Regions from separate parts of the Micromonospora sp. NBC_01412 genome, predicted to be linked through region 2. Evidence: riboswitches for the same ligand, from Rfam matches in the RefSeq annotation. Region 2 holds a riboswitch; the other holds the start of a gene.
The links. A riboswitch is a leader RNA that binds a small molecule or an ion and turns the genes downstream of it on or off. The one in region 2 is predicted to bind S-adenosylmethionine.
Positions count from the first base shown of each region.

Region 1: it holds a riboswitch for S-adenosylmethionine, as region 2 does, so the genes downstream of both, OG617_RS30575 (ABC transporter substrate-binding protein) here and thrC (threonine synthase) in region 2, are expected to answer to the same signal.

Region 1 covers NZ_CP109528.1:7,012,704-7,024,669, forward strand. Annotated here, with positions in the region: gene OG617_RS30545 (ABC transporter ATP-binding protein) at 1-793, shown strand, start outside; gene OG617_RS30550 (RNA polymerase sigma factor) at 848-1,429, shown strand; gene OG617_RS30555 (hypothetical protein) at 1,426-2,235, shown strand; gene OG617_RS30560 (endo-1,4-beta-xylanase) at 2,373-3,767, opposite strand; gene OG617_RS30565 (amino acid ABC transporter ATP-binding protein) at 3,933-4,682, opposite strand; gene OG617_RS30570 (amino acid ABC transporter permease) at 4,679-5,485, opposite strand; gene OG617_RS30575 (ABC transporter substrate-binding protein) at 5,566-6,459, opposite strand; SAM riboswitch class IV at 6,738-6,849, opposite strand; gene OG617_RS30580 (TetR/AcrR family transcriptional regulator) at 6,943-7,620, opposite strand; gene OG617_RS30585 (HelD family protein) at 7,711-9,756, shown strand; gene OG617_RS30590 (N-acetylmuramoyl-L-alanine amidase) at 9,863-10,993, opposite strand; gene OG617_RS30595 (serine/threonine-protein kinase) at 11,341-11,966, shown strand, end outside.
Region 2 covers NZ_CP109528.1:2,503,846-2,515,811, reverse strand. Annotated here, with positions in the region: gene OG617_RS11460 (ABC transporter permease) at 1-324, shown strand, start outside; gene OG617_RS11455 (GNAT family N-acetyltransferase) at 935-1,390, opposite strand; gene OG617_RS11450 (FAD-dependent oxidoreductase) at 1,303-2,457, opposite strand; gene OG617_RS11445 (TetR/AcrR family transcriptional regulator) at 2,558-3,157, shown strand; gene OG617_RS11440 (hypothetical protein) at 3,337-4,047, opposite strand; gene OG617_RS11435 (hypothetical protein) at 4,168-4,632, opposite strand; SAM riboswitch class I at 4,831-4,962, shown strand; gene thrC (threonine synthase) at 4,975-6,261, shown strand; gene OG617_RS11425 (GNAT family N-acetyltransferase) at 6,628-7,644, shown strand; gene paaN (phenylacetic acid degradation protein PaaN) at 7,808-9,481, shown strand; gene OG617_RS11415 (GNAT family N-acetyltransferase) at 9,561-10,040, opposite strand; gene OG617_RS11410 (cold-shock protein) at 10,379-10,582, shown strand; gene groL (chaperonin GroEL) at 11,504-11,966, shown strand, end outside.

The sequences.
Region 1 (11,966 bases), 3.6 Mb from region 2:
CTTCCCGCACCTGAGCGCCCGGGACAACGTCGCCTTCGGCCCGCGCCGGCGCGGCGCCGACCGGCGGGCCGCCCGGGCCGTCGCCGACGCCTGGCTGGCCCGGGTCGGCCTCACCGAGCACGCCCGGCGCCGGCCCCGGCAGCTCTCCGGCGGGCAGGCGCAGCGGGTCGCGCTGGCCCGCGCCCTCGCCGTCGATCCCACCCTGCTGCTGCTCGACGAGCCGCTCGCCGCACTTGACGCCCGCACCCGCCTGGACACCCGCGCCGAGCTGCACCGCCACCTCGCCGCCCACCCGGGCGCGACCGTGCTGGTCACCCACGACCCCCTCGACGCGCTGGTGCTCGCCGACCGGCTGGTCATCGTGGAGGGCGGGCGGGTCGTCCAGACCGGCGACGCGGCCACCGTCACCGCCCGCCCCCGCACCGACTACGTCGCCCGCCTGGTCGGGCTGAACCTGCACCGGGGCCACGCCGACGGCCACCGGGTCCGGGTCGGCGGGCTGACCCTCACCGCCGCCGACAGCGTGGCCGGCGAGGCGTTCGTGGCGTTCCCGCCGGCCGCCGTCGCCCTGCACCCCGCCCGGCCCGACGGCAGCCCCCGCAACACCTGGCCGGCCACCGTCGCCGGGGTGCAGCGGCACGGCGACAACCTGCGCGTCCAGCTCGACGGGCCGCTGTCCGTCGCCGCCGACGTCACCCCGGCCGCCGCCGCGCAGCTGCGGCTGGTCCCGGGCCGGGCGGTGTGGGCGGCGGTCAAGGCCGCCGAGACCCGCGCGTACCCGGTGGGGCACTGACCTGCCGCTGACGCGGACATGCAACAGGAACGCGCCGGCCGGCCATAGTGGGTTGTGACGACTCAGGTACGGCCCACCGACTCCGACCTCTGGGCGGCGGTCGCCGCCGGTGACGAGAGCGCGTTCGGGCTGCTCTTCGATCGGCACCACCGCGCCGTCTACAACCACGCCTTCCGGCTGACCGGCTCCTGGTCCACGGCCGAGGACGTCACCCAGACGGCGTTCCTCACCGCGTGGCGGCGGCGCGGCGACGCCAGGATCGTCGACGGCTCCACCCTGCCCTGGCTGCTGGTCGTCACCACCAACACCGTGCGCACCGAGTGGCGGTCCGCCCGACGGTGGCTGGCGCTGCTGCGCCGGGTGCCGCCCGACCGCCACACCGCCGACGACCCGGCCGACGAGGTCGCCGCCCGCCTCGACGACGAGCGGCGGATGACCCGCCTGCGGGCCCTCGTCCGCCGACTGCCGAGAGCGGAACGGGAGGCCGTCGCGCTGTGCCTGTGGGCCGGCGTCCCGTACCCGGAGGCCGCAGCAGTCCTGGGCGTCACCGAGGCCGCCGTGCGGTCCCGGGTGAGCCGGGCGCGCGGCCGGCTGGCCCGCCTGACCGCCACCGAATTCCCGGAGGGGAGATCATGAACGACATCCTTGACCCGCCGGCCGAGCGGGACCTGCCGCCGGCCCGCGCCGCCCGGATGCGCGCCGACCTGCACCAGACCCTGCGGGGGCGGCCCACCCGATCCGTCCGCCTCCGGCTCGCCGCCGCCACGGTGGCGGTGCTGCTGGCCGGGGTGGGGGTGGCGGCCACCCTGGAGGGGGAACCCGGCGCCGGCGGCGCGCAGGTGCTCGCGATGGGCCGGGCGGAGCTCTCGGGGAGCCTGCTGCGGGCCGCCCGGCAGTGTCTGACCTGGACGAAGGGCGGGGATTCGTCGTTGACCCTCGACGACCTCGCCGTCGCCGTGGAGCGTGGCGACCGGGCGATGGTGCTGTTCATGTCCGATGCCGGATACCTCACCTGCGAGGTGACCCGGCAGGGCGGTGGGGAGCCGAGCGGCGGGTCGAGCCACGAGCGGTGGCCCCGGTCGGACTGGCTGCCCGGCCCGGTGCAGCGGCTCCTGCTCACGTCCTCGGAGCCCAGAGGTGGGGACGTCGCGGTCAGCGGCCGGGTCAGCGCCCGGGTGCACCGGCTGGTGCTCGACCACGGCGACGGGCGGACCACCACCGCCCGGATCTCCCGGGGCGCGTTCGGGCTGGTCACCCACGCCAGACCCGTGACCGGGAGGGCCGAGCTGGTCAGCTACGACGCCGCTGGCGGCGAGCTGGATCGCCGCCCGCTGTTCCGCCCGTCGGACCGGTTCGACCACTGCTACGCGACCCCATCCGGTGAGGTCATCTACGGTCCGGCCGGTACGGACTGCCGACCTGCGGAACGTTGGACCCGGTAGCCGCCGGGCCCAACGCAGGACCGGGGGACCTCACCGGTGGGGGAGCGGGGCGTCCTGCCCCCGGTTGCCACGCCGGGCCCCGGCGTGGCTCCGGCCCGCCGAGGAGGGTACGCCTCGACGGCGGGCCGGACGCGGGGTCAGCTCGCGGTGCAGGAGGGGGTGCCCGACGGCGGGGTGCCGGCGCCCTGGAAGCCGAACTCGGTCGACTGCCCGGCGGTGAGCCGGCCGTTGTAGCCGACGTTGGTGAACCGGACCGTTCCGGTGGTGCCGCTGTTCTGCGCGTTCCACGCGTTGGTGACCGCCGTGCCCGCCGGCAGCGTGACGGTGGCCGCCCAGCCGTTGGTGCCGGACGAGCCGGCGGTCACCCGCACCGTCGCCACGAAGCCCCCGGTCCAGGTCTGCAGGGACAGCGACGCCGTGCAGCCCGCGCCGGGCGGCGGGGTGGTCGGGGGAGTGGTGGTCGGCGGGACGGTGGTGGGCGGGGTGGTGCCGCCGTTCAGCGCGTCCAGCGTCGCGGTGTACGCGGCCTTCTTGTTGCCGTTGCCGTCGAACAGCAGCGGGGTGCCGCTGGCCCGCCAGGAGTCGGTGTCCCGGATGCCCCACACCGAGATGCCGGTGCAGCGGGACACCGCCAGGCACGCCTTGACGACGGTCGCGTACGAGGTGGCCTGAGCTGTGCCGGAGCCCTCGATGTCCAGCTCGGTGATCTGCACGTCGAGGCCGAGGTTGGCGAACCGTTGCAGGTTCGCCTGGTAGTCGCCGGGCACCGGGGACGCGCTGTTGAAGTGCGACTGGAATCCGACGCAGTCGATCGGCACGCCCCGGGCCTTGAAGTCGGAGACCATCGCGTACACCGCGTTGGACTTCGCGTTCTGCCCGTCCGTGTTGTAGTCGTTGTAGCAGAGCTTCGCGCCCGGGTCGGCGGTGCGGGCGGCGCGGAACGCCACCTCGATCCAGTCGTTGCCGGTGCGCTGGAGGTTCGAGTCGCGCCGGGCGCCGTTGCCGCCGTCGGCGAAGGCCTCGTTGACCACGTCCCAGGAGTGGATCTTTCCCTGGTAGTGGGTGGCGACCTGGGTGACGTGGTTGACCATCGCCGAGCGCAGCGCGCTGCCGCTGAGGTTCTGCGCCCAGCCGGGCTGCTGGGAGTGCCAGGCCAGCGCGTGGCCCCGGACCCGCATGCCGTTGGCCTGGGCGTGGCTGACGATGCGGTCGGCGCTGGTGTAGTTGAACTGGCCCTGGGACGGCTCGGTGGCGTCCCACTTCATCTCGTTCTCGGGGGTGACCATGTTGAACTCGCGGTTCAGGATCCCGACGTACGTGGAATCCGACAGCTTGTTCGCCGCCACCGCGGTGCCGAAGTAGCGGCCCTTCTCGGCCGCCGAGGTGGCGAGGGTGGTGCCGGCGCTGGCCGCGGTGGCCAGGGCCAGCACCGTGCCGGCGGCCACCGTGCCGACGGTGGCGGAGATCAGCGCCGCGCGTCGGCCCGGTCGAACCCTGGCGCTTCCGCGGTCGCGTACTGCTGAGCTGCTCATGCCTGACTGCCCTCCGGGGGATCGAAGTCGTCGCGCGGCCGACGACATCAGCGACTTTCGATACAGGTTATCGAGAAGTTTCGGAAAGCTCTAGTCCGACATTTGCCGGTCATACGTGGCCAACGACGCCGAAAGTTTCGGAACCCTGCCGGCGGGGCGGTCCGGTCAGAGCACCTGGGCCAGGAAGCGGCGCAGCCGGGGGTGCTCGGGACGCTCGAAGATCGCCGCCGGCTCGCCGGCCTCCAGCACCACCCCGCCGTCCATGAACGCCACGGTGTCGGCGACCTCGCGGGCGAAGCCCATCTCGTGGGTCACCACCACCATGGTCATGCCGCCCGCCGACAACTCCGCCATGATGCCCAGCACCCCCTTGACCAGCTCCGGGTCCAGGGCCGAGGTCGCCTCGTCGAAGAGCATCACCTGCGGCTGCAACGCCAGCGCCCGGGCGATCGCCACCCGCTGCTGCTGCCCGCCGGACAGGTGCGCCGGCCGGGCGTCGGCCCGCCCGGCCAGGCCGACCCGCTCCAACTGGGCGCGGGCCACCTGCGCGGCCTCGTCTTCGCCGAGCCGCTTGAGCCGGCGCAGCGCCAGGGTGATGTTGCGCAGCACCGTCATGTGCGGGAAGAGGTTGAACTGCTGGAACACCATGCCGACCCGCTGGCGCAGCGCGTCCGGGTCGTCGCCCAGCACGCTGCGTCCGTCCAGCAGCACGTCCCCGCGGTCCGGCTCGATGAGCCGGTTGATCGTACGCAGCAGGGTGGACTTGCCCGACCCGGACGGCCCGATGACGCAGGCCGTGCCGCCCCGGCCGACGTCCAGGCTCGCGCCGCGCAGCACCCGGTTGGCGCCGAAGGCGAGGTGCACGTCCCGCACGCTCAGGCTCACCGGGGTCGTCGTGCCGGTCGCGGTGCTCATCGCTCGTCCTTTCCCGTGCTCGCGCGGGCGGCGGCGTCGCCGGGCAGCGCGTTCTGCCCGGCGAGCGCCAGCGCGCCGTCGTCCTCGGCCGCCGTGGCCGGCCGGCCCTGCCGCAGCCGCCGGTCGATCCAGTTCACCGCGTGGGTCAGCGGCACGGTCAGCGTCAGGTAGAGCAGGCCCGCCAGCAGCAGCGCCGACTCGTTGCCGGTGGTCGCCGCGTGGTCCTGCCCGATCCGGAACAGCTCCCGCTGGCTGGCCACCAGGCCGAGGAAGTAGACCAGGCTGGAGTCCTTGATCAGGGCGATGAGCTGGTTCACCCAGGCCGGCAGCACCCGGCGGACCCCCTGCGGGATGATCACCAGCCGCATCGCCTCGCCCCAGGAGAACCCCAGCGCCCGGGCCCCCTCCAGCTGGGCGGCCTCCACGCTCTGGATGCCGGCCCGGAAGATCTCCCCGATGTACGCCGCCGCGATCAGCGACAGCGCCAGGATGCCCAGCGGGTACGGGTTCGGCCCCCACACCTGCATGCCCAGCGGTGCCAGGCCGACGCCGATGAGCAGGATCGTCGCCGCCGCCGGCAGGCCGCGGAAGACGTCCGTGTACACCCGCGCCGGCCAGCGCAACCACCGGGTACGCGAGATGCCCGCGACCGCCAGCAGCATGCCCAGCAGCGAGCCGAGCAGGGCGGCCGAGACCGCCAGGATCAGCGTGTTGGGCAGCCCGACGGTCAGCATCTCGGGCAGCGCCGCACGCATGGAGTCCCAGTCGAAGAAGGTCTCCCACAGGGTGCTCAGTGGATCCATCAGTCGTCTTCCCGTCCGCCCCGCTCGCTGGTCATCTGTACCGTCGGCCCGGCGTCGCCCGTGCCGTCACGCCCGCGTACTCAGGACGACGCCGACGGCGACGGCGCGGCAGACCCGGACGGGGCCGCCGCCGATGCGCCCGGCACCGGCACCGAGCCGCTGCCCGGCTTGAAGTCCGCCGGGACCGGCCGGCCCGGGTAGTACTGCTCCTGCAACCGGCTCCAGGTGCCGTCGGCGATGACCTCGTCGAGGCCCTTGTCCAGCGCCGCGCGCAGCGCGTCGTTGCCCTTGGCCACCGCGTACGCGGTCGGGGTGGGGCTGAGCTGCTTCGCGGCCACCGTGATCTTCCCGCCGCTGTCGGCGGCGGACTTCTCGCCGATCTCGGCCGGGGCGATCCAGGCGTCGGCGGTGCCGGCCCTGAGCTGGTTGAGCGCGCCGTTGTAGTCCGGCACCCGCACCGGGTCCAGTTTCTGGCCGGTGGCGTAGTCGTCCTGCACGGTGCCCTGCACGACCACCACCCGCTTGCCGGCGAGCTGGTCGAACCCGGTGATCGGGGAACCGGCCGGGACGTCCAGCCCGAAGTAGCCGAAGTCGTAGCCGTTGCCGAAGTCGACGGTCTTCTTCCGCGCCTCGGTGATGGTGATCGAGGAACTGCCCACGTCGAACTTGCGGTTGTTGACCTGCGACAGCAGCGCGGAGAAGTCGGTGCCGACGAACTCCACCCTCAGGCCGATCTTCTCCGCGACCGCGGTGAGCAGGTCGTTGTCGAAGCCGGTGAACTTTCCGTCCTTCAGGTACACGTTCGGCGGCGCGTCGGTGAGGGTGCCGGCCCGCAGCACGCCGGGCTGGACCAGGCCGTACGGGTTCTCGGCGGCGGCCGAGGTGTCGTCGCCGCAGGCGGTGAGGGCGGCGGCGCCGACGACGGCCGCGACGCCCAGCGCGGCGAACCTGGTCAGGGCAGGGAGGAATCGCACAGGTGTCTCCTGGGATGAGGGCGGCGTGCGGACGGCACACCGTCGGACGCGGCACGCCGGTGGGGCACCGCGGAAGGGGCTGCTACGGAAGAGGGGAGGCGCTCAGCGCGCCGCGTGACGGCGACAGCCGTCGCTGCACACCCGCATCAGGTCCACGTGCCGGCGCCTGATCAGCGCGGGGCGGGATGGTGACGCGGCCGGTGCCGAGCGGGCGGCACCGAGCAGGACGCAAGGACGAGCAGACATGGTTCTCCAAGGTCGGTGTTGACCTGGGGACCAGGCCACGCTTGCACCGGTGACACTCCGGTGCCTGGTCTTCACCCGGGGCACCCCACCGCGGAGGAGGGTTGCCGGCCAGCGAGCCGGGGCTTGACGCTGGCGCTCATGACCTGGGGGGAGCCTAGCAACGGCACCGGGCCGGGCGTCCAGTCGTTATGACCACGCTCACTCCGGCGCCACGTCGGACACGGCCCTCGCCGAGGTTCAGCCCCGGTACGGGGCCAGGCCGGCGCCGAGCAGCGTGAAGGCGTGGTCGGCGGCGGCGACCGCCTCCGGGTGTGCCCGCGCGGCGGTGCGCCCCTCGGTGAGACGGCGCCAGTTGTCCCGCGCGAGCACCCGCTGCGCCGCGACGATCTGTGCCGCCGCGAGCCGGCCGGTCAGCCCGTCGGGCCGGGCCCCGGCCACCGGCCGTCCCCGCTCGTCGCGGCGCGTGCCGGCGGCGTCGTCGAGGGCATCGGCCAGCGCCGCCTCCTCGGCGGCGGCGTGCCCGGCCAGCCGGGCGGCGAGGCTCGGGGTCGAGAAGACCATCCCGTGGTACGCCAACACCCGCGGGTCGTCGTTGAGACCGGTGACCGGGTCGTGGCGGTCCAGCCCGTCGAGGAAGTGCCGGCGTAGCGCGGCGAGCGGCGCCTCGCCCGGGTGTCGGCCGCGCACCACCCGGGCCGACTCGCCCCGGTGGTCGGCGATCCGGTGCAGGACCAGGTCCTCCTTCGTGGCGAAGTACTTGAACAGCGTCGGCTTGGAGACCTCCGCCGCCGCGGCCACCTCGGCGACCGACACCCGGTCGAAGCCTCGCTCGACGAACAGCGAGATCGCCGCCGCCGAGATCGCGTCGTGGGTGCGCTGCCGCTTGCGTTCGCGCAGTCCCTGCTCTCCGGTCACGCGGACCAGGCTATCAGCGACCGATACCAGGTCAATTTCATAACTGAGTTAGAGTGTTAACCCGGTTAAGTTATTTCATCGGAGGTTGCCATGGACGACCGGGTAGACCGGGAACTCGCGCGGGAGCAGGCGCACCTTGCCGCGACCCGCGCCGCGCTCGACCGGATGCGCGACACCGCCCGGCACCGGGTGGCCACCGGCGCGGACGTGGCCGGCGACCGGTGGACCGCCGAGACCCTCGGCCGGATGCTGCGGACCCACGCCAAGGAACTCGCCGAGGAGCCGGACGCCCCGCCCTACTTCGGCCGCCTCCGGTTCGGCGTCGCCGCCGAGGCGGGCGAGCACGCCGGCCAGCGCTACCATCTCGGCCGCCGCCACATCACCGACGAGGCCGGCCACCCGCTCGTCATCGACTGGCGGGCGCCGGTGTCGCGCACCTTCTACCGGGCCACCGCCCGGGACCATCTCGGCGTCGCGGTCCGCCGCCGGTACGGGTGGAGCTCCACCCCGCTGGCCCCGGCCCGGCTGACCGGGTTCGAGGACGAGCACCTCGACCGGGGGGAGGAACTCGGCGGCGGCAGCCGGCTCGTGGCGGCGGAGATCGAGCGTCCCCGGATCGGCCCGATGCGCGACATCGTCGCCACCATCCAGCCCGAACAGGACGAGCTGGTCCGCGCCGACCTCGACACGTCCGTCTGCGTCCAGGGCGCGCCCGGCACCGGCAAGACCGCCGTGGGGCTGCACCGCGCCGCCTGGCTGCTCTACACCCACCGGCGGCAGCTCGGCCGCACCGGGGTGCTGGTGATCGGCCCGAACCCGGCCTTCCTGCGGTACGTCTCGGCCGTGCTGCCCGCGCTCGGCGAGGTCGACGTCGACCAGCGGACCCTGGAGGACCTCCTGGCCCGGCACCCGATCGCGGCCACCGTCGTCGTCGACGATGCCGCAGCCGCCGTCAAGCAGGACATCCGGATGGCCGCCGTGCTCGACCGGGCGCTGTACGGACGCCTTCGCGTACCCGCCGAGGCGCTCACCGTGCCCGACGGGTCCTACCGCTGGCGGTTGCCCGCCGGGGCCGTCGCCGGACTGGTCGCCGAGATCCGGCGGGAGTCCCCGCCCTACGGGATCGGCCGGGAGCGGCTGCGGTCCCGGGTCGTGGGCCTGCTGCAACGACAGGCCGAGCGACGCGTGGAGCTGTCCGGCGCCGCCTGGGCGCGGCGGGTGGGCCGCTGCGCCCCGGTCCGCGACCTCCTCGACCGGGCCTGGCCCGCCGTGCGCCCCGAGGAGCTGCTCGCGAGGCTGCTCGGTGACCCGGATGCGCTCGCCGAGGCGGCCGACGGGACGCTCACCGCCGACGAGCAGAACGCCGTCCGCTGGACCCGCCCGCGCGGCGCCCGGACCGCCCGCTGGTCCGCGGCCGACCTCGTCCTGCTCGACGAGGTCGCCGGGCTGATCGAGCATCCCCCCGGATACGGCCACGTCATCGTCGACGAGGCGCAGGACCTCTCGCCGATGCAGTGCCGCGCCCTCGCCCGCCGCAGCGTCCACGGCTCCCTCACCGTGCTCGGCGACCTGGCCCAGGGCACGACGCCGTGGGCGGCGCGGAGCTGGCCCGACCAGCTGACCCACCTGGGCCGGCCCACGGCCCGGGTCGTGCCGCTGACCGCGGGATTCCGGGTGCCCGGCGCGGTGCTGGCGCCGGCCAACCGGCTGCTCGGGACGCTCGGCGTGGACGTGCCGCCGACCCGGTCCGTCCGCGCCGACGGCCACCTGCGCGTACATCACGCCGACGACCTGGTCGCCGGCGTCCTCGACGCGGTCCGGGACGCGCTCGGGTACGCGGGCTCGGTCGCGGTCATCGGCGTCGACGCGGCCGTCGCGCGGCTCGCCGGCCCGCTGCGCGCCGCCGGCGTCCCGGCCGCCGGGGTGGACGAGGTGGATCCGTCGGCCCGGGTCACCCTGCTGCCCGTGACCCTGGCCAAGGGCCTGGAGTACGACCACGTGGTGCTGGTCGAACCGGCGGACATCGTGGCCGCCGAGGCGCGCGGCCCGCACCGGCTGTACGTGGCCCTGACCAGGGCGGTGTCCCGACTGGACATCGTCCACCACCGGCCCCTGCCGGCGGCGCTGCGCGGCTGACCGGCCGAGGTGCCGCCCCCGTGTCCTGCGGCCTCCTACGGGCACCCGGGCGTGCGTGGTGGGGCCGGCCCACGGCCGGACCCGCCCCACCACGACCGTGGGCCGGTCAGCCCGCCTGGAACGACTGGCGGACCACGCCGCCGACGAGCGCGCACCAGGTGCTGGTGCTGACCTTGCCGTTCGGGTGCAGGCCATGCAGCCGCTGGATGTCCTGGACGGCCTTCTTGGTGGGGTGGTCGAACTCGCCGGTCACCGTGACGTCGGCGTAGCCCTTCGAGTTCAGGATGAACTGCACGGCGCTGACCGGGGCGCCGGTGGCGTTCTTGTCCAGCTCGGGTGCGAGGGTCTCCCAGGTCGGCTCCGTGAGGGTGGCGTCGACGTCGACCGGGATGCCGTTGCGGGCCTGCCAGTCCTGCACGGCGGCGACGGTCGCGGCGTCGAACGCGTTGTTCACCGGCACGACGTAGCCGTGGTGGGTGAGCAGGTACTGCACCACCCGCACGGTGGGGGAGCTGACGAACCGCCACAGGTCCGGCCAGCGGCGGGCCGGCACGTCGCCGATGCTGGTGCCCAGCTCGCGGAAGACCCGCCGGCGCAGTTCCGGGAACTGCCGGTAGAACGCGGCTCCCGGGCACGCGGTGGTGCGGAAGTCCCAGTGCCCGAAGATGTCGTGGGCGTGCAGGCCGTACCGGCGGCCGACCGTGGCGCAGAGCCGGACCAGCGAGTCCAGCAGCTCCTGCGGCGGCGTTTCGGTGACGTACGTGCCCTCGTTCTCGATGCCGATGGCCCGGCCGTTCTCCCCGGGGCAGTGCGCCGAGATCACCTGCCGGTCGCCGGCGGCCAGCCGCTCGAGGCTGCCGCGCCGGCCCTCCAGCACGTGCCCGCCCCGGCTCACGGTGAAGTGCTGGCCGGTGTCGGACCAGCCGTTGCCGTCCATGTGCAGGTCCTGGCAGTCCCGGGCCAGTTTCACGGCCTGGTCCCGCGAGTAGTCGGTGACGTTCGGGAACGCCATGTGGTGCACGATGATCTTGTTGGTGGCGATGGCGCTGAGCGGCAGGGAGCCGGCCGGCGGCCGGGCACCCCACTCGTCGCAGCTGATGATCCAATCGACGTCCGATTCGGACGCCTGCGCGGCGACGGGGAACGCCAGTTCCGTGCCGACGACGGCGACAGCCGCCGCGCCGAGTCCGGCCCGCAACAGGGTGCGGCGGTCCAGCTCGGGGTGGTCGAAGTGCATGACATCTCCTCTGTGGCCGACGACGGCCGGGGTGAAAAGGAGCTTCAGGGGCAACGCGTGAGGTGGAGGATATTTCCAGCTGGCGGGCAACACCAGAGGTGGCGGGCAGGGAGTCGGTGTCGATACGGATACCCGCCAGCCCGCCTACCCGTACACCTAGCTTCCTAGGATGCGCTAGGGGGTGGGGCACCACCCACAGTCAAGCCGAGCGGACGACAAGCAAGGCACCGACGTGCGGCGCGGAGGATGCAACCGTTGCGCCGATGGCGGACTGGACAGCGCCCGCCACAATGAGCGGCGTCCCTGTGTGCCGGGCATAAATCCGGAAGAGCCGTGGAGACCGTCCAATGAGTGGGAACAGCTGGCGGGTGTCCGGCTACACCGAGGTGCGCGAGCTGGGCTCGGGCGCGTCCGGGCGGGTGGTGCTCGCCACCCACGACGCGTCCGGCACGCCGGTCGCCGTGAAGTACCTCGTCGGCGTCCTCGGCGCGGACCCGGCCTTCCGCGATCCCTTCCGAGCCGAGGCCCGGCTGCTGGCCGACATCGACGATCCGCACGTTTCCCGGCTCTACGAGTACGTCGAGTCGACCGGGGGCGCGGCGATCGTGATGGAGTTGGTCAACGGGGTGTCGCTACGGCAGATGCTGCGCGCCAACGGGCCGACCGGGCCGGAGGCCGCGCTCCGCGTCCTCAAGGGGTCCCTCGCCGGGCTCGCCGCCGCGCACGCGCGGGGCGTGGTGCACCGCGACTACAAGCCCGAGAACGTGCTGGTCACCGCCGAGGGGGAGAGCAAGCTCGCGGACTTCGGCATCGCCATGCCGGTCGGCCGGGAGTCGGCCACCACGGTGACCGGCACGCCCCGTTACATGGCCCCGGAGCAGTGGACGGGCGCGGCGGCGTCCCCGGCCTGCGACATCTACGCCGCCACGGCCACCTTCTTCGAGTGTCTGACCGGTCACCCCCCGTACGACGG
Region 2 (11,966 bases):
GCCGTGCTCGGCTACCTGGCGGTCGTCCTGCTGGCGGTGGCCGGGCTGGCGTTCCTGCTCTCGGTCGTCACGGACGCGGCGCTCGGCGCGGTCGGCGGTGCGGTGCTGCTCTGGATCCTGTCCAGCATCCTGGACCAGATCACCGCGCTCGGCGGGATCCGGGCGTTCCTGCCCACCCACTACGCCAACGCCTGGCTGGGGCTGCTGTCGACGCCGGTGCAGACCGACGACGTGGTGCGCGGCTGCATCTCGGCGATCGCCTACGCCACCCTGTTCTGGTCGCTGGCCTTCTGGCGCTTCACCCGCAAGGACATCACGAGCTGACGGCCGGCAGCGGGCCGATTGCCGGCCACGAGTCGGCGCAGCACCTTGATCGTTTGATGATTAATGAGACGACACGCCGGGTGTCTTCTCCAATCTCAGCAAACGTTCATGGAGAGTGCTGGCCCGCCAGGCACGTTGCGCTCAAGCAGGATTCGCCGGGTCCGGCTCGCACGGGCCGTCGTGGTCGGGCGGGCGTGGGCAGCGGTCGGAACCCTCGATGCGGGCGTCGCACCAGACGCGGGTACGCGCGAACTGGCGAGGTGCCGCCGTCGCACCTCGATGATCATAAAAACCAACCCGCCGGCGCTCGGTAAATCGCGATTCTTGGACAGTTCTCGTCCACGGTGGACGAGAACTGTCCAAGAATCGGGTGCGGTACCGGTGGTGCGACATCGTGGAGCCCCACCGACGGGCGGGCCGTGTGTCGAAGATGGGGATCGGTGGCGCCACATCGCAGTGGACGACGTTGGCCGCTGGACGGTCCGAAGGTAGCGAGGCCCGGCCGAGGGGTGTCCGGCCGAGGGAGCGACGCCCGGTCCGGCGGCTGACGCCTGTGCCCAGGTCGGCGCAGCGCAGGAGGTCGTCTCCATGCCGACCTGCGCCGGGGTGGTCAGGAGTTCACAGAATCTGCCGGATCCACCGCGCTCAACCGCTTGTAGAAGTGGTGCTTCGCGGTTCCGTCCGGCATGTCCGGCGTACGCCCGACTTCCTGGTAGCCGTGCCGTCGGTAGAAGCCGGGCGCCTGGAAGGACATGGTCGCGACGACGGCCCGGTCACAGCCGCGCCGTCGGATCTCGTCCTCGGCGGCGATCAACAGGCGGCTGCCCAAGCCTTGGCCTCGCTGTTCCGATTCCAGCCACAGTGAGGTGATGCCGCCGCAGCCGCCCCAGGTCCACCCGGTGATTCCGCCGAGGAGGACACCACTGTCGTCGGTGAGCCGGATGGAGAACGGCGTTTCGTCGTCCGAGGCGTTGTGTCTCAGTGGTTTGCGCGTTCGATGCTTCGACGGACGAGGCCGCGGATGCCGGGGAGCGTGATCGCCCGGATGGTCAGGTCGCTCATCCATACGTGGAACCGGCTGGGTGGCGCGTACTGGAGCATTCCCCGGCGGGCGAGTGCCTGTCGTTTGGTGGCTTCGGGGCGCAGCCCTGCCTCCCACTCGGCCAGGGCCGCCGGGATGTCGTCGTGCCGCTGCAGGGCGGTGCCGAGTTGGTCGGCTCCGGCCAGTGCGAGGGCCGCGCCGTGTCCGGCGAAGAGCGTGACGCACCATGCCGCGTCTCCGAGTAGCACGACCCGGCCGGTGCTCCAGTTCGGCATGACGACCTGGCTGACGGCGTCGAAGTAGGCGCTGGTCGGGTCCTTGCCGAGATGGCGGATCGCATCAGTTACGCCACCGTCCAGATCCCCGAACGCCGCGCCGAGCGAGTCCACCGGTCCGCGCCTGAGATCGGCGGCCGGGTCTTCGCATCGGTACGTGAAGAACGCCGATGATCGTTCCGGGCCCAGGTTGACGATTGCCGCTGTGCGACGCGGGCCGATGAACGTGGTGGCGGACGATTCGGGCACCCCGGGCACCGGGTGGGTCAGGGGGAAGGCGGCCACGAGGTACGGGAGGTCGACCTGGAAGCCGGAGCCAAACACGGCGGTACGGGTGGCGGAGTGCACTCCGTCGGCACCGACCAACAGGTCGGCGTGCTGGGTGGTGCCATCGCTCAGCGCCACCCGCACGTGGTCGGTGTCCTGGTCGATGGACGTGACGGTGGTGCCGAAGCGGATGTCGGCACGGTCGCGCACCGCTTCGTAGAGCCTGGACTCCAGGTCACCGCGAAACACCGTCATGGCCCGTTTGTCGAGGGCTGCCTCGGCGATGGTGGCCGGCACGGTGAACTTGGGTCGTCCGTCGGCGCGGACCAGCACGGTGGTGAACAGTCCCAGGTCGTGGGCGGACAGCGCGGGGAGCAGGCCGAGGCGTTCGGCGGCGTCGTAGCCCGGCCCGATCAGGTTCACCATGTAGCCGCTGCTGCGGCGGGCCGGGGCGCGTTCCACCACGACGGTGTGCCACCCGTCCTGTCCGAGCCGTAGGGCGGTGGCCAGCCCGGCTATGCCCGCACCCACGATCACCGCATGTTTCATCCAGCACCCCGAAACCAAGAATGAGCATCTGTTCAAACGAGTATGAGCGACTGCTCATCCTGGCGCAACGGCGGCGGGTGGCACCGCCTAGACTCAAGACATGCCGCGCGGAGTAGCCATCCCAGGGCTCAGACAGCAACTCTTCGCTGCCGTCGAGCGGTTGATCGCGCAAGACGGGCTGAGCCGGCTCACCGGCCGGGCTGTGACGCGCGAGGCCGGCGTCGCGACCGGGCTGCTCTACGCACACTTCGCGAACTTCGATGACTTCCTGACCGGATACGCGATCGACCGGGCCTTCCACATCTCCGGCGCGGTGGCCGACCTGCCGGAACGCGCCGGATCGGGCACGGTCGCCGGGAATCTGCACCAAGCCGTCCTGACGACGCCGCTGGGCACGCTGACGGCGTTGACCCGGCTGACAGCCTTCCGGCCCGAGCTGGCGGCCAACGTCGAAGCCACGCTGGGCAGCGGGATCTCCGGGTTGCAGGGGATCGAGCGTGCGATCGCCGGCTACCTGGCCGCCGAGCAGAGACTCGGGCGCGTACCCGCAGGTGCCGACACTGAGGCACTGGCATTGGCGGTGGTCGGCGTGCTGCACCACGTCGCACTCACCGGCCAGACCGACTCAACGACGGACAACCGAATCCAGCGGGCAATCGACGCACTCACCGACGGCTGCCCAGCCGCAGCCCTCTCCTGAGGAGAGGGCTGCGGGGCATTCCGGGGTGCCCATGCTCCCCAGCCGACCGGGGCCTGTTCTTTCCTGGTGGCAGAACTGGCCGAAATGGGGTCTGCTATTCCTGTGCCACGGCCCGTCGTCGCTGCCGGCGGGGCGGTGTCCGGAGTGCGAGGACATCGCCCCGCTGGCAGCGCGATCCGCTATGGCTTGTACGGCGCGTCGGTGTGGCTGACCTCGGTGAACGTGGTTCCGGAGAGCTGGTAGTACGAGGTGCGCCGGATGTCCAGCTCGGCCATGCTGCGGTCGGCGGAGCGGGTCAGCCAGACGACCTTCGCCTTGCCGCCCGACACGGTGATCGAGACGACCGGGGTCCGGTCGTCCAGCTCGGCCAGGCTGCGGTAGACCGGCTCACCGTCGGCGTTGCGCCACACCACCAGCGTGTGGAAGGTGCCGCTGCCCCCGCTGTTCAGGGTGACCGCGCCGACCGCGTCCGCCGCGCCGTCGCCGTCGAGGTCGCCGATCCCGCAGGGCTTCTGAAGGGTGACGGTGGCACCGTCCTCGCCGGACCAGACGCCCTCGGACAGCGGGAGGTAGTCGGCGTACCCCTGGTAGGGGACCTTGGTGCTGCCGACGTGGGCACCGGCGAGCTGCTTGCAGGTCAGCGCGGGCACCTTCTTCGGCGCGGGCTTCGGCGGCGCGGCGGTGGTGCTGGCGACAGTCGGTTCCGGCGGTGCGGCGGGGCCCGTCGTCGCCGGGGCCGGCTCCGGGCCGTCCTCCGCCGGGGCGGCCGGGTCGTCGGCGGCCGGGGCGGAGGTCGTACCCGCCGAGGAGGTCGACCCCCCGGGGTCGCAACCCGCGGTCAACAGGCAGGCCAGGGCGAGGATCGCGAGGCTGGGCAGGGTCCGGCGCATCGGCCAGTTCCTCTCTCGGGGGGTGGGCTTCCCGCACCGTAGCGGCCCCGCGCCACCCGGGTGATCAAGGCCTCGGCCGGGGCCCGTCGACGCAGGGGCCCGACCGGCGGGGCCACCCGGTCAGCCCCCGCAGACCCGCCAGTCGCCACCCTCCTTGACCAGGTTGATGACCCTGTTCCGGTCCGCGATCTTGATGGTCACCTCGGCGCTGGTGTCGCCGTTGGTGGTGGTGTGCACCTGGGTGTCGGTGACCTTGTACCCGTCCAGGGGTGGCTCGGCCTGCCGGGCCCGGGTGAACTCCGCCTCGGTCTGCCGGCCGCGCAGGCGCTCGCAGAGCCGGGCGTACGCGGCCGGGTAGTTGCCCGCCTCCACGTCGTCCAGGTACACGGTCGCGGCGTCCCGGGCCGGGGTGATGGTGCCCTGCACGGTGCGGAACAGCCAGAAGCCACCGCCGGCCGCGCCGGCGCAGCAGAGCAGTGCCACCACGGCGACCACGATGATCACGGTTCGGGTCGTCCGGCTGAGTCCGCGGGACTTCGGGGGTGGCGGTGGCCCGGGCATGCCGGGCATCGGGGGGTACGTCACGCGGTGAGCGTAGAAACCCCAGGCCACCCCGCACGCGGACCCCCCATTGCATCGACTGGGGCCGAATTTCCGAGCGGTGGTCACACCGACGCCGACGGTGACGGTGTGACTGATCTGCGTCCGCGAAATGGCCCACACGCTGAGAACCTCGGGTGGCGGCGCGGGGGATCCGCCGTAGACTCGTGCCCACAACTGAATACCTCATCCAGAGGGGCAGAGGGATACGGCCCGACGAAGCCCCGGCAACCACCCGCGCGCTCGACGACGAGCGGTGCGGACAGGTGCCAATTCCGTCCCCGCCGCAAGGTGCGATGCGGGGAAAGATGAGAGGACCTCCTCGATATGACGTCGACCCTCGCCGCGTCCGGCATCGACACCACCGCCAGCCCCGCCCGCGCCCTGGTCTGCCGGGCCTGCACCGCGCGCTACCCGCTCGCCGCGCAGCACGCCTGCTACGAGTGTTTCGGCCCCCTTGAGGTGGACTACGACACCGCCGCCCTGGCCCGGGTGACCCGCGAGCAGATCGAGGCCGGCCCGCAGAACATCTGGCGGTACGCCGCCCTCCTCCCGGCCGGCCAGGACCCGGCGACCCGGGTGACCGTCGACCCGGGGCTGACTCCGCTGGTCGCCGCGCCCAACCTCGCCGCCGAGCTGGGCATCACCGCCCCGCTCTGGGTCAAGGACGACAGCGCGAATCCCACCCACTCGTTCAAGGACCGGGTGGTCTCGGTGGCCCTCACCGCCGCCCGGGCGCTCGGCTTCACCCGGTTCGCCTGCGCCTCGACCGGCAACCTGGCCAACTCCGTCGCCGCGCACGCGGCCCGCGCCGGGGTCCCGTCGGTCGTGTTCATCCCCAGCGACCTGGAGGCGGGCAAGGTGGTCACCACCGCCGTCTACGGGGGCGAGCTGGTCGCCGTCGACGGCTCGTACGACGACGTGAACCGGCTCTGCGGCGAGCTGGTGGAGACCGACGAGTTCGAGGACACGGCGTTCGTCAACGTCAACGTCCGCCCGTACTACGCCGAGGGCTCCAAGACCCTCGGGTACGAGGTGGCCGAGCAGCTCGGCTGGCGCATCCCGGCCCAGGTGGTCATCCCGATGGCCAGCGGCGAGCTGCTCACCAAGATCGACAAGGCGTTCAGCGAGCTGGTCGAGATCGGCCTCGTCGAGGCCCCGGCCGGCGGCTGGAAGGTCTTCGGCGCACAGTCCGCCGGCTGCAACCCGATCGCCGCCGCCCTGCACGCCGACACCGACGTCATCACCCCGGTCAGGCCGACCGGCATCGCCAAATCGCTCAACATCGGCGACCCGGCCGCCGGCCTGTACGCGCTGGAGGCCGTCCGACGCACCGACGGCTGGATGGAGTACGCCGACGACGACGAGATCCGCGACGGCATCCGGCTGCTGGCCCGGACCACCGGGGTCTTCGCCGAGACGGCCGGCGGGGTGACCGTGGCCGTGCTGCGCAAGCTGGTCGAGTCCGGCCGGCTCGACCCGGCGGCGGAGACTGTGGTGTTCAACACCGGCGAGGGGCTGAAGACCATCGACGCCATCGCCGGCCAGGTCGGCCCGACCCACCGGATCAGGCCCTCGCTGCGCGCCGCCCGGGACGCCGGCCTGCTCGGCTGACTGTTCCATCGACCCTGGTGCGGCATGCGGCCCTTCCCCTGGCCTGCCCCGGAAGCGCCGCATGCCGCACCCCACCGCTCCGGACCCGACCGTCCGGTGGACGGGTTGATCCACCGGACGGGGGATGAGGCGGATCCACCGGGTAACGGACTTTTTGCCGTGGGTGAGAGAAACCCACCGCCGGGGACTTGACGGCAGGAACCGGACGGCGCAAGATGCTCGGTGCGGGAGGGCGTTTCGCCGAAGACTTTCAGTTCTTGCGACCCAACGCCGAAGGCGTTGTGCGATCGTCCCTCCCGACCACGTCCGATCGGGCCAGCGATTAATTCGCTGGCCCGATCGTCTTTCCCGGGTCACCCTCAGCCCATGGGCATCACGATCACGCCGGTCGACCCGGCCGACCAGGGCGCCGTCGACGCGGCGTACCGGATCAGGGCGGCGGCCGAGGCTGCGGACGTCCCCGACTTCCCGCCGCTGTGCCGGCGGCGGTTCGAGGCCGGGCTCCGCCACCCGATGCCGGGCGTGATGCCGGTCTGGGCGCTCGCCCGCCGCGACGGCGTGCCGGCCGGCTACCTCGGCCTGATCCTGCGGCAGCTCGACAACACCGACAACGCCACCGTGGACCTGTTCGTGGACCCCGAGCACCGCCGGCACGGGGTCGGCCGGGCGCTGCACGAGCACGGCCTGCGGGTGCTGCGCGAGCGGGGGCGCAAGCGGGTGGCCGGGATGGCCGTCTCGGCCCTGCCCGACGGGCCGGGCCGCGACGGGGCCGGCGGAGCGTTCGCCGCTGCGGTGGGCGGGCGACCGGTGCTCGCCCAGGTCCGCCGCCGGCTCGACGCCGCCCGGCTCGATCCGGCCGCGCTCGACGCGCTGCTCGCCGACGCCCGGCCCGCCGCCGGCTACCGCATCGTCCGCTGGCGGGGGCCCGCCCCCGAGGAGTACGTCGCCGACGTGGCCTACCTCGAAGGCCGGCTGATGACCGACGCCCCACTGGGGGACCTGGAGTGGGAGCCGGAGCGGATCGACGTCGAGCGGATGCGGGGCATGGAACGGGCGCTCGACGTCCGGGGCCGCCGCTGCTACCACCATGGGGCGGTGCACGTGGCCTCCGGCCGGCTGGTCGCCTGGACGCTGCTCGACGTCGGCCCCAGCGCGTCGTGGCACGCGTTCCAGCAGATCACCATCGTCGACCCGGCACACCGGGGGCACCGGCTCGGGCTGCTGGCGAAGGCGGAGAACCTGCGGTACGCCCTCGCCCACGAGCCGGAGCTGCGCTTCGTGGACACCTTCAACGCGGCTGCCAACGGGCACATGATCGCCATCAACGAGCGGCTCGGCTTCCGTCCCGTCGACGCCTGGACCGACTGGCAGCTCACCCTCTGACCGGCCCGCCGGTGCGACGCCCGGCTGTTCAGCGCCGCGCCGGCCCGGGCGGCGGCGTCCTCGACGAGCCGACCACCGGCCTGCACCTCGCCGACGTCCCGGCACGCCGACGGCGGTCGCCGGCCCCTACTGTCCGGTTCGCGGCTGGGGCATGATGGCTGGCATGACGGAGACCCCGCATCCCCTGCACGACAGGCACGCCGACACCCTCAACCGTGCGCTGACCGCGATCGCGGAGCGTGGGTACTGGTCCGCCTACCCGGAATCACCCAGCCCCCGGTTGTACGGCGAGACCGCCGCCGCCGACGGCAAGGCGGCCTTCGAGGCGTACCTGAACGGCGACTTCCCGCTCGACCAGCCGGGCGCCGGCGACCGGGTGGCCACCGAGGCGAGCCCGTTCGGGCTGGAGCTGAACGTCCGTTACCCGCATGCCGGCGCCGACGAGCTGGTCGCCGCAGCCTCCGCCGCGCTGCCGGCCTGGCGCGACGCCGGCCCGCAGGCCCGGGCGGGGGTCTGCCTGGAGATCCTCGACCGGTTGCACAAGCACGTCTTCGAGCTGGCCAACGCGGTGCAGTTCACCAGCGGACAGGCGTTCGTGATGGCCTTCCAGGCCGGCGGGACGCACGCGCTGGACCGGGCGCTGGAGGCGATCGCCTACGCGTACGCGGAGATGACCCGGCACCCGGGGACGGCCGGCTGGGAGAAGCCCGCCGGCAAGGGCGACCCGCTGCGGATGACCAAGACGTTCCACGTGGTGCCGCGCGGGGTGGCCCTGGTCATCGGCTGCAACACCTTCCCGACCTGGAACTCGTACCCGGGGCTGTTCGCCTCGCTGGTCACCGGCAACCCGGTGGTGGTCAAGCCGCACCCGCGCGCGGTGTTGCCGCTGGCCATCACCGTGCGCTACGCCCGGGAGGTGCTCGCCGAGGCCGGCTTCGACCCCGACCTGGTGCTGCTCGCCCCCGAGGCCCCCGGCGAGAAGCTCGCCTCGACGCTCGCCCTGCACCCGGCCGTGAAGATCGTCGACTTCACCGGCTCCACCGAGTACGGCGACTGGCTGGAGGCCAACGCCCGGCAGGCGACGGTCTACACCGAGAAGGCCGGCCTGAACACGGTGGTGATCGACTCCACCGACGACTTCGCCGGGATGTGCCGCAACCTGGGCTTCACGCTGACCCTCTACAGCGGCCAGATGTGCACCACCTCGCAGAACCTGCTGATCCCGTCCGACGGGATCGACACCGACCAGGGGCACAAGAGCTTCGACGAGGTGGCCGCCGGGATCGCCGCGGCGGTCGGCAAGATCACCGCCGACCCGGCCCGGGGCGTCGAGCTGACCGGGGCGATTGTCAACGACGGGGTGCTTGAGCGCCTCGACGAGGTCACCAAAGTCGGCGAGGCCGTGCTGGAGTCGCGGGTCGTCGAGCACCCGTCCTACCCCGGCGCGGTGGTCCGCACCCCGACGATCGTGAAGCTGGCGGCCGGCGACACCGGGACGTACTCGCGGGAGTGGTTCGGGCCGATCTCGTTCGTCATCGCGACCGACTCCACCGCGCACGGCCTGGAGATCCTGCGCTCCACGGTGGGGGAGAAGGGGGCGCTGACCGCGGCCGTCTACTCCACCGACGAGGCGGTGCTGGACACCGCCGAGGCGGCTGCGGTCGACACCGGGGTGCACCTGTCGTGCAACCTGACCGGCGGCGTCTTCGTGAACCAGTCGGCGGCGTTCTCCGACTTCCATGGCAGCGGCGCCAACCCGGCCGCCAACGCGGCCCTGACCGACGGCGCGTACGTGTCGAACCGGTTCCGCATCGTGCAGAGCCGCCGCCCCGCCTGACGGGGCGGGAAGGGGCCCTCTCGGCGCGCGGGGCGCCGGGCTGGGCCCCTGGGCGCCCACACCCCTCGGGTCGGGGTGTTCAGGCCGGGCGGCGCATCTGGAGCTCGCGCAGGGCGGGAACGCTCGGGTGGGGGACCCGGACGCCCGTGTCGACGAAGCCCAGCTTCTGATACGCCCGGTAGGCGCGGTCGTTGCCGACCACCACCTCCAGCATCAGCTCCGGCCGGCCGCACTCGCGGGACCAGCCGGCCACCGCGTCGACCAGTTCCGCGAGCAGGCCGGTGCCCCGCCGCTGCGGCGTGACGTAGACGGCGTACACCACGGTCAGGCCCGGCTCGTCCGGGGCGACCGTGCCGCCGGCGTGCCCCAGGAACCGTCCGGCGGGACCGCCGGGGCGGTCGGTGCCAGGGTCGGCGACGAACTGTGCGGTGTGCCGGCCGACGGCGACCGAGGCGATCCGGGCCGCGTAGTCGGCGTGCGGGCGGGCGGCGGCGTCCGCCAGGGTCTCCAGGAAGGCCAGCGGGGCGTCGGCGAGCATCTCCAGCCGCAGCGCGCGCATCCGGGCCGCGTCCCTCGGGGTCACCCGGCGGACGACGGCCGCCTGCGTGGCCGGAGCGACCGTCCCGTCCGGTGCGAGGCGCCCGGCGACCGACGGGCTGGAACCTGCTGTCATCCCGCATGCCTACCCCAGTGACGCCCGCCTATGTATCTCCGGGTGGAGGTCGGTCCGATATTGCCTGATTTGCGGTCGTGCGCCTCAGTGACGGCTCGTGTACCGTGCGATTTTGGTCACTGAATTCGGGGTCGTCGTCGACCCCGGAGCCGGTGGTCCGGGGCCGCCGGTTCGTGCCGGCGTCCAGCCGGGTTGGCAGGCCGCGCGACGTGAGGAAGTGCACCGTGGCACAGGGCACCGTGAAGTGGTTCAACGCCGAAAAGGGCTACGGCTTCATCGCCGTCGACGGGGGGCAGGACGTCTTCGTCCACTTCTCCGCGATCGAGATGGACGGCTACAAGGCGCTGGACGACGGACAGCGGGTGGAGTTCGAGATCGCCCAGGGGCAGAAGGGCCCACAGGCCGAGCGGGTCCGCGTAGTCGCCTGACCCTCCGACCAGGTCCGGGGCCCGCGGCTGGGCGGGCCCGGGCCGACCCGCCCGCGACCACGGCGACCGGGCACCCAGCCGGACGCGTCAGCCGGATGCGGTGGCCCCGGGCGGTACAGCGACGCGGGGCTGGGTCTCGACGCGGGGCGGGTTCTCCGGTGCGCAGGTGTGCTGCGCCGCGCAGACGGCTGCCCACCCCGCCCGGCGCCCAGTCGAGCCCCGCCGACGTCCCTGCCGATGCCCGCCCTGCTGCTGGCGGCCCGCCCCGTACCTCGATCCCCGGCCGTACCCCGCCAGCCCGCGCAAATTCAGAGAATCTGTGGCCTTTCGGCGCTCCATGACCACACGTTCTCTGAATTTGCGCCGATCGGGGGCGGGGGTCCGGCCCGTATCTCGGTTCCCGGCCGCACCTGGCCGCACCTGGCCCCGCCGCCCGGTGCGCCCCGCCGGGCCCGCAGCCCGACGGCTGCCTCGAGTTCCCCTGCCTGTCTGCCTGCCGGTCCGTGACGGTCGCGGAGCCGGTTCGGCGCGGCCGTCACGGACCCGAGCGGCAGGTGTGCGGTGGCCCGGTGACCGCCGTCCGGCAGGCGGGTGAACTTGGCCGATCCGGCGGGCGGACCGTGCTGGTCAGGGCGCGCGGGCCGGGCCCGGACGCGGCATCGTGCTTGCACTCGGCAAGGCAGAGTGCTAAACAGGTCATTGGCACTCGCATACCGTGAGTGCCAATGGTCGGGACGGTGGGGCCACGGGCTCCCGGCGGGCAACCGTCGGGTGGCACATGGCCGGTCGTCGCGGGCTATCCGGCCCGGCCGAGGAGACGTCGTCGTCGCCAGGTGGCGACGTCCCAAGGTGCGTACACCAGGCGGCCCATCCGGGACACACACTCGGGTGGCCCGTGAGTGTCCAGGAGGACAACGCCGTATGGCCAAGATGATCGCGTTCGACGAAGAGGCCCGCCGTGGCCTCGAGCGGGGCATGAACCAGCTCGCCGACGCCGTGAAGGTGACCCTCGGCCCCAAGGGCCGCAACGTGGTGCTCGAGAAGAAGTGGGGTGCCCCCACCATCACCAACGATGGTGTGAGCATCGCCAAGGAGATCGAGCTCGAGGACCCGTACGAGAAGATCGGCGCTGAGCTGGTCAAGGAGGTCGCGAAGAAGACCGACGACGTTGCCGGTGACGGCACGACGACGGCGACCGTCCTGGCCCAGGCCCTGGTCCGTGAGGGCCTGCGCAACGTGGCCGCCGGCGCCAACCCGATGGCCCTGAAGCGGGGCATCGAGGCCGCTGTGGCCAGCGTCTCGGAGGAGCTGTCCAAGCTCGCCAAGGACGTCGAGACCAAGGAGCAGATCGCCTCCACCGCCTCCATCTCCGCCGGTGACAGCA